3 regions of the Brevibacillus borstelensis genome follow, and region 1 is predicted to be linked to each of the others. Evidence: riboswitches for the same ligand, from Rfam matches in the RefSeq annotation. Region 1 holds a riboswitch; each other region holds the start of a gene.
What was found. A riboswitch is a leader RNA that binds a small molecule or an ion and turns the genes downstream of it on or off. The one in region 1 is predicted to bind glycine.
Positions count from the first base shown of each region.

Region 2: linked by a shared signal. The riboswitch ahead of V5G20_RS19650 (alanine/glycine:cation symporter family protein) and the one ahead of gcvT (glycine cleavage system aminomethyltransferase GcvT) in region 1 are both predicted to bind glycine.
Region 3: linked by a shared signal. The riboswitch ahead of glyA (serine hydroxymethyltransferase) and the one ahead of gcvT (glycine cleavage system aminomethyltransferase GcvT) in region 1 are both predicted to bind glycine.

Region 1 is NZ_CP144922.1:3,502,144-3,505,419, reverse strand. Features, by position in the region: gene V5G20_RS16700 (DEAD/DEAH box helicase) at 1-938, opposite strand, end outside; glycine riboswitch at 1,161-1,254, shown strand; glycine riboswitch at 1,255-1,370, shown strand; gene gcvT (glycine cleavage system aminomethyltransferase GcvT) at 1,446-2,549, shown strand; gene gcvPA (aminomethyl-transferring glycine dehydrogenase subunit GcvPA) at 2,592-3,276, shown strand, end outside.
Region 2 is NZ_CP144922.1:4,076,967-4,080,242, forward strand. Features, by position in the region: gene V5G20_RS19645 (electron transfer flavoprotein subunit beta/FixA family protein) at 1-654, opposite strand, end outside; glycine riboswitch at 983-1,092, shown strand; gene V5G20_RS19650 (alanine/glycine:cation symporter family protein) at 1,383-2,738, shown strand; gene V5G20_RS19655 (TrmB family transcriptional regulator) at 2,937-3,276, shown strand, end outside.
Region 3 is NZ_CP144922.1:1,956,143-1,959,418, forward strand. Features, by position in the region: gene V5G20_RS08905 (sporulation protein) at 1-536, shown strand, start outside; gene yjcZ (sporulation protein YjcZ) at 737-835, opposite strand; glycine riboswitch at 1,033-1,138, shown strand; gene glyA (serine hydroxymethyltransferase) at 1,299-2,540, shown strand; gene codY (GTP-sensing pleiotropic transcriptional regulator CodY) at 2,796-3,276, shown strand, end outside.

The sequences.
Region 1 (3,276 bases):
AACGCAAGCGAGTTATAGCCGCCCGATCCGGTGTGATACTGTTCTTTGACGAAGCGCGTTACGCCCTGATACAACGCGGCTTCCTCGGGGGAAAGCTCGATCGGAATGGACTGGACGCGTCTGCTGGTGAAATGCACGCCTCCGTCGCTGCGTCTGTTCCGGATCATCACTTTGTCCAGTTCGGTCTTGAGCTGCTCATTGTTTTTTGCCTGCCGCTTGCCTTCCACATAGGTTGTGGAGAAGCTGGACGTGTGTCCGAGATGGCCGGGCTTTAAGAGGTTGATCAGATTGTAGAGCTCATCCATCTCGTTCTGGATCGGAGTAGCGGTCAGCAGCAGGCAGTATTTTTTGCGAATCTCCTTGACGAACTGGTAGTTGCGCGTTTTTTTGTTTTTCAGCTTATGGGCTTCGTCAATGATCAGCATGTCGTAATCGATGTCCAGGACGTGACGGCGGTGGGGATCGCGTTTGGCTGTATCGATCGAGGCAACCACGACGTCGTATTGCCGCCACATATACTCCTTCTTTTGGGCGACAGCGGGTATGCCGAATTTTTGATTCAATTCTTTCGTCCACTGGATTACGAGCGATGCCGGCACGAGGATAAGTATTTTTTTCGCCAGCCCGCGGATCATGTACTCTTTCATGATCAGCCCGGCTTCGATTGTTTTGCCCAGGCCCACCTCGTCAGCGAGAATGGCCCTGCCGCGCATTTCGTTCAAAACGCGCTCCGCCGTCTGCAGCTGATGAGGAAACGGTTGGAGCGTAGGCAGGTATTGCAAGCACTGAAGCTGGTCAAACTCGCGGATAGCCATCGCCTCTTCGGCTTCCAAAGTAAGCTGGAACAGCTCCCATTTGTCCCAGGGGCCGTCCTGCTTCATTCGTTCATTTAGCAAATCCATCCAATCGGTATCGAAGGAAACGGGAACGTTCGGCATATGACTACCTCCGCTTTGGGGTTTTGTCATGAAAATGCTATATCGTAAATCAAAGGTGAACGTTATTCTTTTTGATCAAAAAATTTGTTAGTGATTTTCCAAGTTAATTCGCAATTTGCATATTTTCAAGAATGCGCTCACGTGGTAGGATAAAGAAGGAGTTCATTCAACTAGTATGGAATGTATTTGGAACATTTATGTATCACCCAGTATCCACCGCGAATGAAAGTAGCAGGGAGAGACTGCTTGTAAGGCAGCGCCGAAGGAGCAAGCCGGGTATGGTGAATCTCTCAGGCAAAAGTACCTCTACTGGACGCATCTCTGGAGAGAGCTTCTTCGGGAGCCACCAAAGGGGAAACTTGCAAGCGATGCCAAAGGAACGGCTCGCATCAAGCGAGGCAACTCTCAGGTACCAAGGACAGAGGAGGAGAAATGGGCGCCTTATTTGGCGTATTCATTTCTCTTGTTCTGTCCTTTTTTGCATGAAAAAAACAGGAGGTGCCCGAAATGACGACACTGAAACGCACGCCGCTGTTCCCTGTCTATGAAAAATACGGGGCCAAAACGATTGATTTCGGCGGATGGGATTTGCCCGTGCAATTTTCCAGTATCACGCAGGAGCATGAAGCAGTGCGGACGAAAGCAGGCTTGTTTGACGTCTCTCATATGGGAGAGGTTGAGGTAAAAGGGGAGGGAGCCTATCTCTACCTGCAACGCCTTACAACCAACGATCTTTCCAAGCTGGAAGCAGGGCAAGCGCAATACAGCGTGTTCTGCTATCCGGACGGGGGCACGGTGGACGACCTTCTTGTCTACAAATACGCCGACGATCACTACCTCTTGGTGATTAACGCGGGAAATATCGACAAGGACTACGCATGGATGCAGGAGCATCTGAGCGAGGGTGTACAGATCGAGAATATCTCACCGCAAACAGCACAGCTGGCGATCCAGGGGCCGCTTGCCGAATCGATCCTGCAAAAGCTGACCGACACGAACCTGACGGAAATCGGTGTTTTCCGTTTCAAGCGGAATGTCGTGATCGACGGCATTGCGACTCTCGTTTCGCGCACCGGCTATACCGGAGAAGACGGATTTGAGATCTACCTGGACAGCGACAAAGCGATTCAGCTATGGGACCGCCTCCTCGAGGTCGGCAAGCCGGAAGGGCTGGTACCATGCGGCCTCGGCGCCAGGGACACGCTTCGTTTTGAAGCGAAGCTGCCGCTCTACGGTCAAGAGCTCGGCAAAGACATCTCGCCGATCGAAGCGGGTATCGGCTTTGCAGTAAAGGTAGACAAAGAAGTGCCGTTCATCGGACAGGAAGCCCTCAAGGCGCAAAAGGAAAACGGCGCTCCCCGCAAGCTCGTTGGGATTGAAATGATCGACCGCGGCATCCCGCGTACGCATTACCCTGTTTTTGTCGGGGAAGAGCAGATCGGCGAGGTTACGACGGGCACTCAGTCTCCGACGTTGAAAAAGAATGTGGGACTCGCGCTGATCAAATCCGAGTATGCAGCTGTAGGCACCGAACTGGAAGTAGAAATTCGCGGCAAGCGGCTGAAGGCTGTCGTGGCAGCCACACCGTTCTACAAACGTCCCAAAAAGTAAACCAACCAATCCAAGATCCGATAAACAAGGAGGACAACGTTCGTGAAATACCGTTACCTGCCTCAAACCGATCAGGATAAACGCGAGATGTTGGACACCCTGGGCATTTCCCGGGTGGAAGAGCTGTTCGCGGATATTCCGGAAGAAGTTCGTTTCAAAGGTTCCCTGCAAATTCCCGAGGCTCTGTCCGAACCGGAGCTGGTCAAATATTTTTCCGGTCTTGCTAATAAAAACGCCAACTTCAGTACGCATGCAAACTTCCTGGGAGCGGGTGTGTACCAGCATCATATCCCGAGTGTCGTCAACCACATGCTGCTGCGGGGCGAATTTTTTACCGCATACACCCCGTATCAGCCGGAAATCAGCCAAGGGGAGCTGCAGGCTATTTTTGAGTTTCAGACGATGGTATGCGAAATGACGGGCATGGAAGTGGCCAACTCCTCGATGTACGACGGCGCTACTTCTTTGGCAGAGGCAGCAATGATGGCGGCAGGCCACACGAACAAGAGCAAGGTCGTGGTTTCCCGTTCCGTCCATCCGGAAGCGCGGAGCGTGCTGAAAACATACGCGTACGGCCAAGGCGTAGAGGTCGTGGAAGCAGACCTGAAGGACAATGGAACCGACACGGCAGCACTGGACGCGCTTGTTGACGACCAGACGGCAGCTGTCATCGTTCAATACCCGAACTTTTTCGGTCAAGTAGAAGACCTGTCCTCCATTGAGCCGA
Region 2 (3,276 bases), 570 kb from region 1:
GACGTCCTCCAGATCGCTGACCGCCCAGATTACGGGCTGGTAGCGTGCGGCGCGAAGCATGTTGGGCAGCGGCGAATAGGGTACCTCGTTGATTTCCTTTTCCACCGAAAACAGGCAGGGCAAAGCGGACTGAATCACTTCATAGCCGTCCTCCAGCTTGCGGTGGACGAGGGCATAGCCTTGCTGCTTGTTTACCTCGACCACCTTTTTCACGCTGGTCAAAGGCGGGATGTCGAGCCGTCTGGCAATGCCCGGTCCTACCTGGCCCGTATCCCCGTCGATCGTCATCTTTCCGCAGATGATCAGGTCGATCGGCTTTTCCTTGGCGATTTTTTCGAGGGCTTTCGTCAGCGCATAGCTGGTGGCCAGCGTATCTGCCCCGGCAAAGGCCCGGTCGGTAATCATGTACCCCTCATCCGCACCGATCTCGATGCATTTCCGGATCGCTTTGACAGCGGGCGGAGGCCCCATGGTCAGGACGGAAACTGTTCCCCCGTACCTTTTTTTCAAGCGGACAGCTTCCTCCACGGCATGCGCATCGTACGGATTCAAAATGGCAGGCGCGCTGGAACGGTCCATCGTATTTGTCTTCGGGTTCATCTTGATGATCTTCGTGTCCGGCACCTGTTTGATACAGGCGACGATATGCAGCATGAAAAACTCCCCCCTTGCAGCCCGGCGGGGCATCGTTTCGATGGCAGCTCTTGCACAGGTTGTCTCTTTTTGACACGACGCTTCGGGCGGCATGTTCATCATTGATATAACGTATTGCTCAGCGCTGTCGAATAGACCAAGAACTGCCAGAAGCGGGGGATCGATCAATTTTTTTCAATCCATTGACAAGCTCGCTTCGCTCCTTATAATTGATTTATAAATCACATATCGTTCGGATGAACCATTCAGGAGAAGACAGATGTCTACCGAAGGGGCAAGGGAACCTTCCCGAAACTCTCAGGTCTAGGAAACTAGTAAAACTGCATGGGGACGAGCCTCTGGAGAGACTCCCTCTTTTTTCAAAAAGAGGATTGGGCACCGAAGGAGCAAATTCGCCGCGGCGAATAATCTCTCAGGTAAAAGGACAGAGTGGACGCTTGGACTTATACAAAAACGGTTAGTAATTTGTCGATAAAAAGCTTTGCTGTCAGTTCTCTCGAAGATATTCGTTCTTCGTATGACGAAGTTTTTTATGTGTTGCAGAAGGTTGAACATTTTACATGTTGCTAAACTTTTCTGCGCCCATCAACAAATGCGGTTTGCCGCCGGTTTTTTGTATTCTTATTTACGTAATTTTGTACGTCCTGCGACCGTCTCCAGAGAACATTTCATTTTCGGGTGAAATGTTTTTTCTTTTTCTCTTCAAAAACAGCAAGGGGGAAACCGAGATGGACATGCTTATGCAATGGTTGGAAATGGTGAATGGATTTGTGTGGGGACTGCCTACGCTGATACTGCTCGTCGGCACTGGGGTAATGCTGACGATCCGCCTTCGAGGGCTGCAGTTCAGAAAGCTGTGGTATGCGCTGCGCCTCGCTTTTGGGAAGCAGCAGGAGCAAACAGCGGCTGGGGACATCAACCACTTTCAGGCGCTGATGACCGCGCTTGCGGCAACGATCGGGATGGGAAATATCGCCGGGGTGGCCACGGCTGTCGCGGTCGGCGGACCGGGTGCTCTGTTCTGGATGTGGATCACAGCTCTGTTCGGGATGGCGACGAAATACGCCGAAGCGATTCTCGCTGTCAAGTACCGCATCCGGCAGGCTGACGGCACTTTTTCCGGCGGACCGATGTACTATTTGGAGAAAGGGTTGAAGCAAAAATGGCTCGCTGTTTTGTTCGCCTTGTTTGGAACAATGGCTTCCTTCGGGATCGGAAACATGGTCCAGTCCCATTCCGTCGCTGAAGCGGTACAGTTGAACTTCTCGATCCCTCCGGTCGCAACGGGGATTGTGCTGGCTGCCTTTACCGCCTTTGTCATCCTCGGCGGCGTAAAAAAGATCGGACAGGTCACCGGCGTCATGGTGCCGTTTATGGCCCTTTTCTATATCGTTGCCGGAATCATTGTCGTGCTCTTTCATGCGGGGCAAGTACCGCAGGCATTGGCAGACATTGTACACGGAGCGTTTAACGGCACTTCGGCTGCAGGCGGCTTTTTGGGAGCGACCGTAGCCATGGCGATCCAAAAAGGGGTTGCCCGGGGTGTCTTCTCCAACGAGGCCGGTCTGGGCAGCGCACCGATCGCAGCCGCGGCGGCAAAAACAGACGAACCGGCCAAGCAGGCGCTCGTTTCCATGACAGGAACGTTTATCGATACGATTCTCGTCTGTACGATCACAGGGCTTGCTTTGGTCACTACGGGAGCCTGGTCCACCGGTATGTCTGGCGTGGAAGCGACTACCTACGCCTTCCAAAGCGTCTTCGGTCAAGCCGGCAGCTACGTGCTGGCCGTTGCCATCATCCTGTTTGCCTACTCCACCATCCTCGGGTGGGCGTATTACGGCGAGAAATGCTTTGAATATTTGTTCGGCAAAGGCTCTGCCAAATACTACCGATTCGTCTGGGTAGTCATGGTCGCTGTCGGAGCAACGATGAAGCTCGATCTGGTCTGGACGCTCTCCGACATCATGAACGGCTTGATGGCAGTGCCCAACCTGATCGGCCTGATCGGACTCTCCGGTGTGGTCGTTGCCGAGACGAAGCGCTTTTTGAATGGGCCTCTGGAGTCGAAGCTGTCACAGTAAATATGCTCGCACCCCAAAATTTTCCCCCTCATAATGAGGGGGTTTTCCTATTTCTGCGGGATTCGTTTTGCGGGACGAGCGCACTTGCGGAGCGGATGCTCCCCCCTCCTCGTGACATTACCGGACTTGCGGAAAAAAGTGTGTATAATAGAAGGCATATCTTCTATGCACGGATCAAACCGGTTGGAGGGCATTGTCATGTTGGAAACATTCGGATTTTCCCATTACGAAAGCAAAGTATATGAGACGCTCGCGGCAAGCGAGTCTCCCATGGATGCCACAATGATCGTCAAGCATTCCGGCGTTCCCAAAGCGAAAATTTACGAAGTGCTGACCCGTCTGGTAGACAAGGGCCTGGTCCTCGATTCTGTGTCGGATAAAAAGAAATGGTATACCGCTCTGCCGCTAAACAGCCTGATCGACAAGCTGACCAGTCAATTTCAGCACGACGTGGAGCGGCTCAAAACCTCTTTGGCCAGCAAGCAGGTACGGGATGACCGGATTTGGAACCTCAAGGTCGACTCCTCCATACGCGCTG
Region 3 (3,276 bases), 1.5 Mb from region 1:
AACGGTTCGTGCTGAACCCGAAGGAAAAGAAGGTCATTCCGTTTTCCTTCCAGCTTCCGTACGAGACTCCGCTTACGATGGGACGGCAGCCTGTGTACCTGCGTACCGGACTGGACATTAAAAATGCCATCGATCCGGGAGATTCAGACTTCATCGAGGTTCGGCCGCATCCGCTGATGGAAAAAGTGCTGGACGCGATTCAGTCTCTCGGCTTTCAATTATTCAAAGTGGATTGCGAATACAATCGTCATCTCGGGCGCTCTTACCCATTTGTGCAGGAGTTTGAGTTCCGTCCGACAGGCCCCTACCGCAGCCGACTGGAGGAGCTGGAGGCCGTCTTTTATTTGAAGGAGGGAGAACTGGAGGTTCTTCTGGAAATGGACAAACGAGCTCGCGGTTTTCTGGGAGCCTTTCAGGAAGCCTTCAATCTGGACGAACGCTACGCCCGTTTCCGGCTGACCCAGGCTGATTTGCATCGACCGGTCTCGGCGATTGCCGAAGGGATCGAAGAAATCATCCGTCGGAATATTCACTAGCAAAAGGCCAAGCCACGCTCTGAAAAAACCAATACGCATTTGACAAAAACACGCGGGAGTGTGAACGGCACCCCATTTGTTAGGCACAGCTAACATTTGGAGGTGCAGTTCAATTCCCGCGTTTTTATAACGATATGGGAGCTCGCCCACGGTCTGCCCAATCAATCATCCATGAAGAAGCGAACGGTTTGCAATCTTTGCTAACAATCTTCCGAACATCCGACAATCGAGAGCAGAATAAACAGCACCAGAATAAGACCGATACCGTTAAACCCGCCGCTCTTGAACAGACTACTCATGCAAGCATCCTCCTTTGTTTGAATGCGTTCCCTGCTATCGTATTTACGGGCGGGCCTTTCGGTGTTAGGGCGACTACCCATTTTGGGCGACAGGCCGCAGACTGGATCATTCTCAAGAACAATTGATATTCTATTCGAAATATTATTGACAATGTTGAATCCCTTGACGTATGATTCGAAGTAATTGCATAGAGCGGATGACGATTGTGGGAGAGACCGGACCGAAGCGCCCGGCACCGAAGGAGCAAGTCCCAAAAATCCTTGGGAAAGAATCTCTCAGGTACAAGGTACCACAATTGGACGCACCTCTGGAGAGAGCGAACAGCCACCCAAGGGGAAGACTCCCGTGTCAGGAGTTAAACTCTCAGGTAAAAGGACAGAGGAGAGGTAGATTACGTGCTATCTATCTTTCCCTTGTCCTTTTTTGCGTTCGGGAAAGATGGGAGCCAAGGGAGGAATATCGATGAGCTTGCAGGATCACGACAAGGAAATTTTTGAAGCGATCGAAGCGGAACGCCAGCGCCAGCTCGGGACGCTGGAGTTGATCGCATCGGAAAACTTTGTGAGTCAGGACGTTTTGGACGCCATGGGATCGGTTCTGACCAACAAGTATGCGGAAGGCTATCCCGGAAAGCGGTATTACGGCGGCTGCGAGCACGTGGATGTAGTCGAACGCTTGGCGATCGAGCGAGTATCGAAGCTGTTTGGAGCAGCCTATGCCAATGTCCAGCCTCACTCCGGCGCACAGGCGAACACGGCCGTGTTCTTTTCGCTGCTGCAGCCGGGAGATACCTTCATGGGAATGAATCTGTCGCACGGTGGCCATCTGACGCATGGAAGTCCGGTCAGCCTCTCGGGAAAGTGGTTTAATGTCGTGGCATACGGGGTCCGCGAAGAGGATCACCTGATCGATTATGACGAAGTGGAAGCGATTGCCCGCCGGGAAAAGCCGAAGATCATCATCGCAGGCGGCAGCGCCTATTCGCGGACGCTTGATTTCGCCCGCTTTCGCGAGATCGCCGAGCAGGCAGGAGCAAAGCTGATGGTAGACATGGCTCATATCGCCGGCTTGGTGGCGGCGGGCGTGCATCCTTCGCCCGTTCCCCATGCTGACGTCGTGACAAGTACCACGCATAAGACGCTGAGAGGACCGCGTGGCGGCATTGTGTTAACGAATGACGAGGAGATCGCAAAGGGCGTAAACAAAGCGATATTCCCAGGTATTCAGGGCGGGCCGCTGATGCATATCATAGCGGCAAAGGCAGTCTCTTTTAAAGAAGCGCTGCAGCCCGAGTTCAAGAGCTACGCGGAGCAAGTGGTGAAAAACGCAAAGGTTCTCGCCGAGACCTTGCTCGAAGAAGGAGCGAGACTGGTTTCGGGGGGCACGGACAATCACCTGCTGCTTCTCGACGTTCGCGTCTTCGGACTGACAGGAAAGGAAGCGGAGCGGCTGTTGGAAGAAGCGGGCATCACTGTCAACAAAAACACGATTCCGTTTGATCCGGAAAGCCCGTTTGTCACCAGCGGGATTCGCATCGGCACTGCCGCTGCCACCACAAGGGGCATGAAAGAAGCGGAAATGAAGACCATCGGACGATCGATTGCTGCTGTTCTGAAAGGAAAAGGAGATCCGTCCGTTCGAGATACGATCAGTCAGTTATGTGCTGCCTATCCGCTTTACAGTCGCGCTTCAGTTTTGCGCTGACGGAGGCTGGCGATGATTTACAAATTGAGCAACCCGGCGGAAGTAAGCGAATTGCTTTCTGCAGAACAGTACATGGCGTTTGTTTCAGAAGAGTAGGAAGCGGCTCCTGCGGGAATGGTGGAACGGACAGGTCCTTTATGGCATAAACCATAAGGGGCCTGTTCTTTTATTGTCTATTTTTTGATTTGCATGTATAAGCCGGGATTTTTCTGACAATACTGCGACTATACATAACCGCAAGGAGGAAAAAATGGAATGAATTTACTGGAGAAAACTAGAAGGATTAACGTCATGCTGCAAAAGACGATGGGAGGAAGCGGGGTAGGGTATCATGATCTGGCTCGGCTGCTGGCTGATGTGATTGGCGCGAACGTCTACATCGTGACGGCAGACGGGACGATTCTCGGAAACGGGGTTCGGGAGGATTTTGGCATCGGACAGGGGCAGGACGGCCGGTCAGGCGCAATGCTGCCATACGGCTACAATCAAAAGCTTTTGGAAGTCAATCAGTCTCTGGCCAATGAGGGGGTACAAAGCCCGTACAGCATGGTACCAGAGGAGCTGTTGCCGCTCTTCCCGCAAATGATGACGACCATCGTTCCGATCAACGCAGGCGGAAGCCGTTTGGGTACCCTCGTATTGCTGCGGGCTTACGGCACTTTTGAAACAGAGGATCTGATCCTGGCCGAAATCGGGGCAACCGTAATCGGCATGAAAATTGTCCGTCAGCGCACGG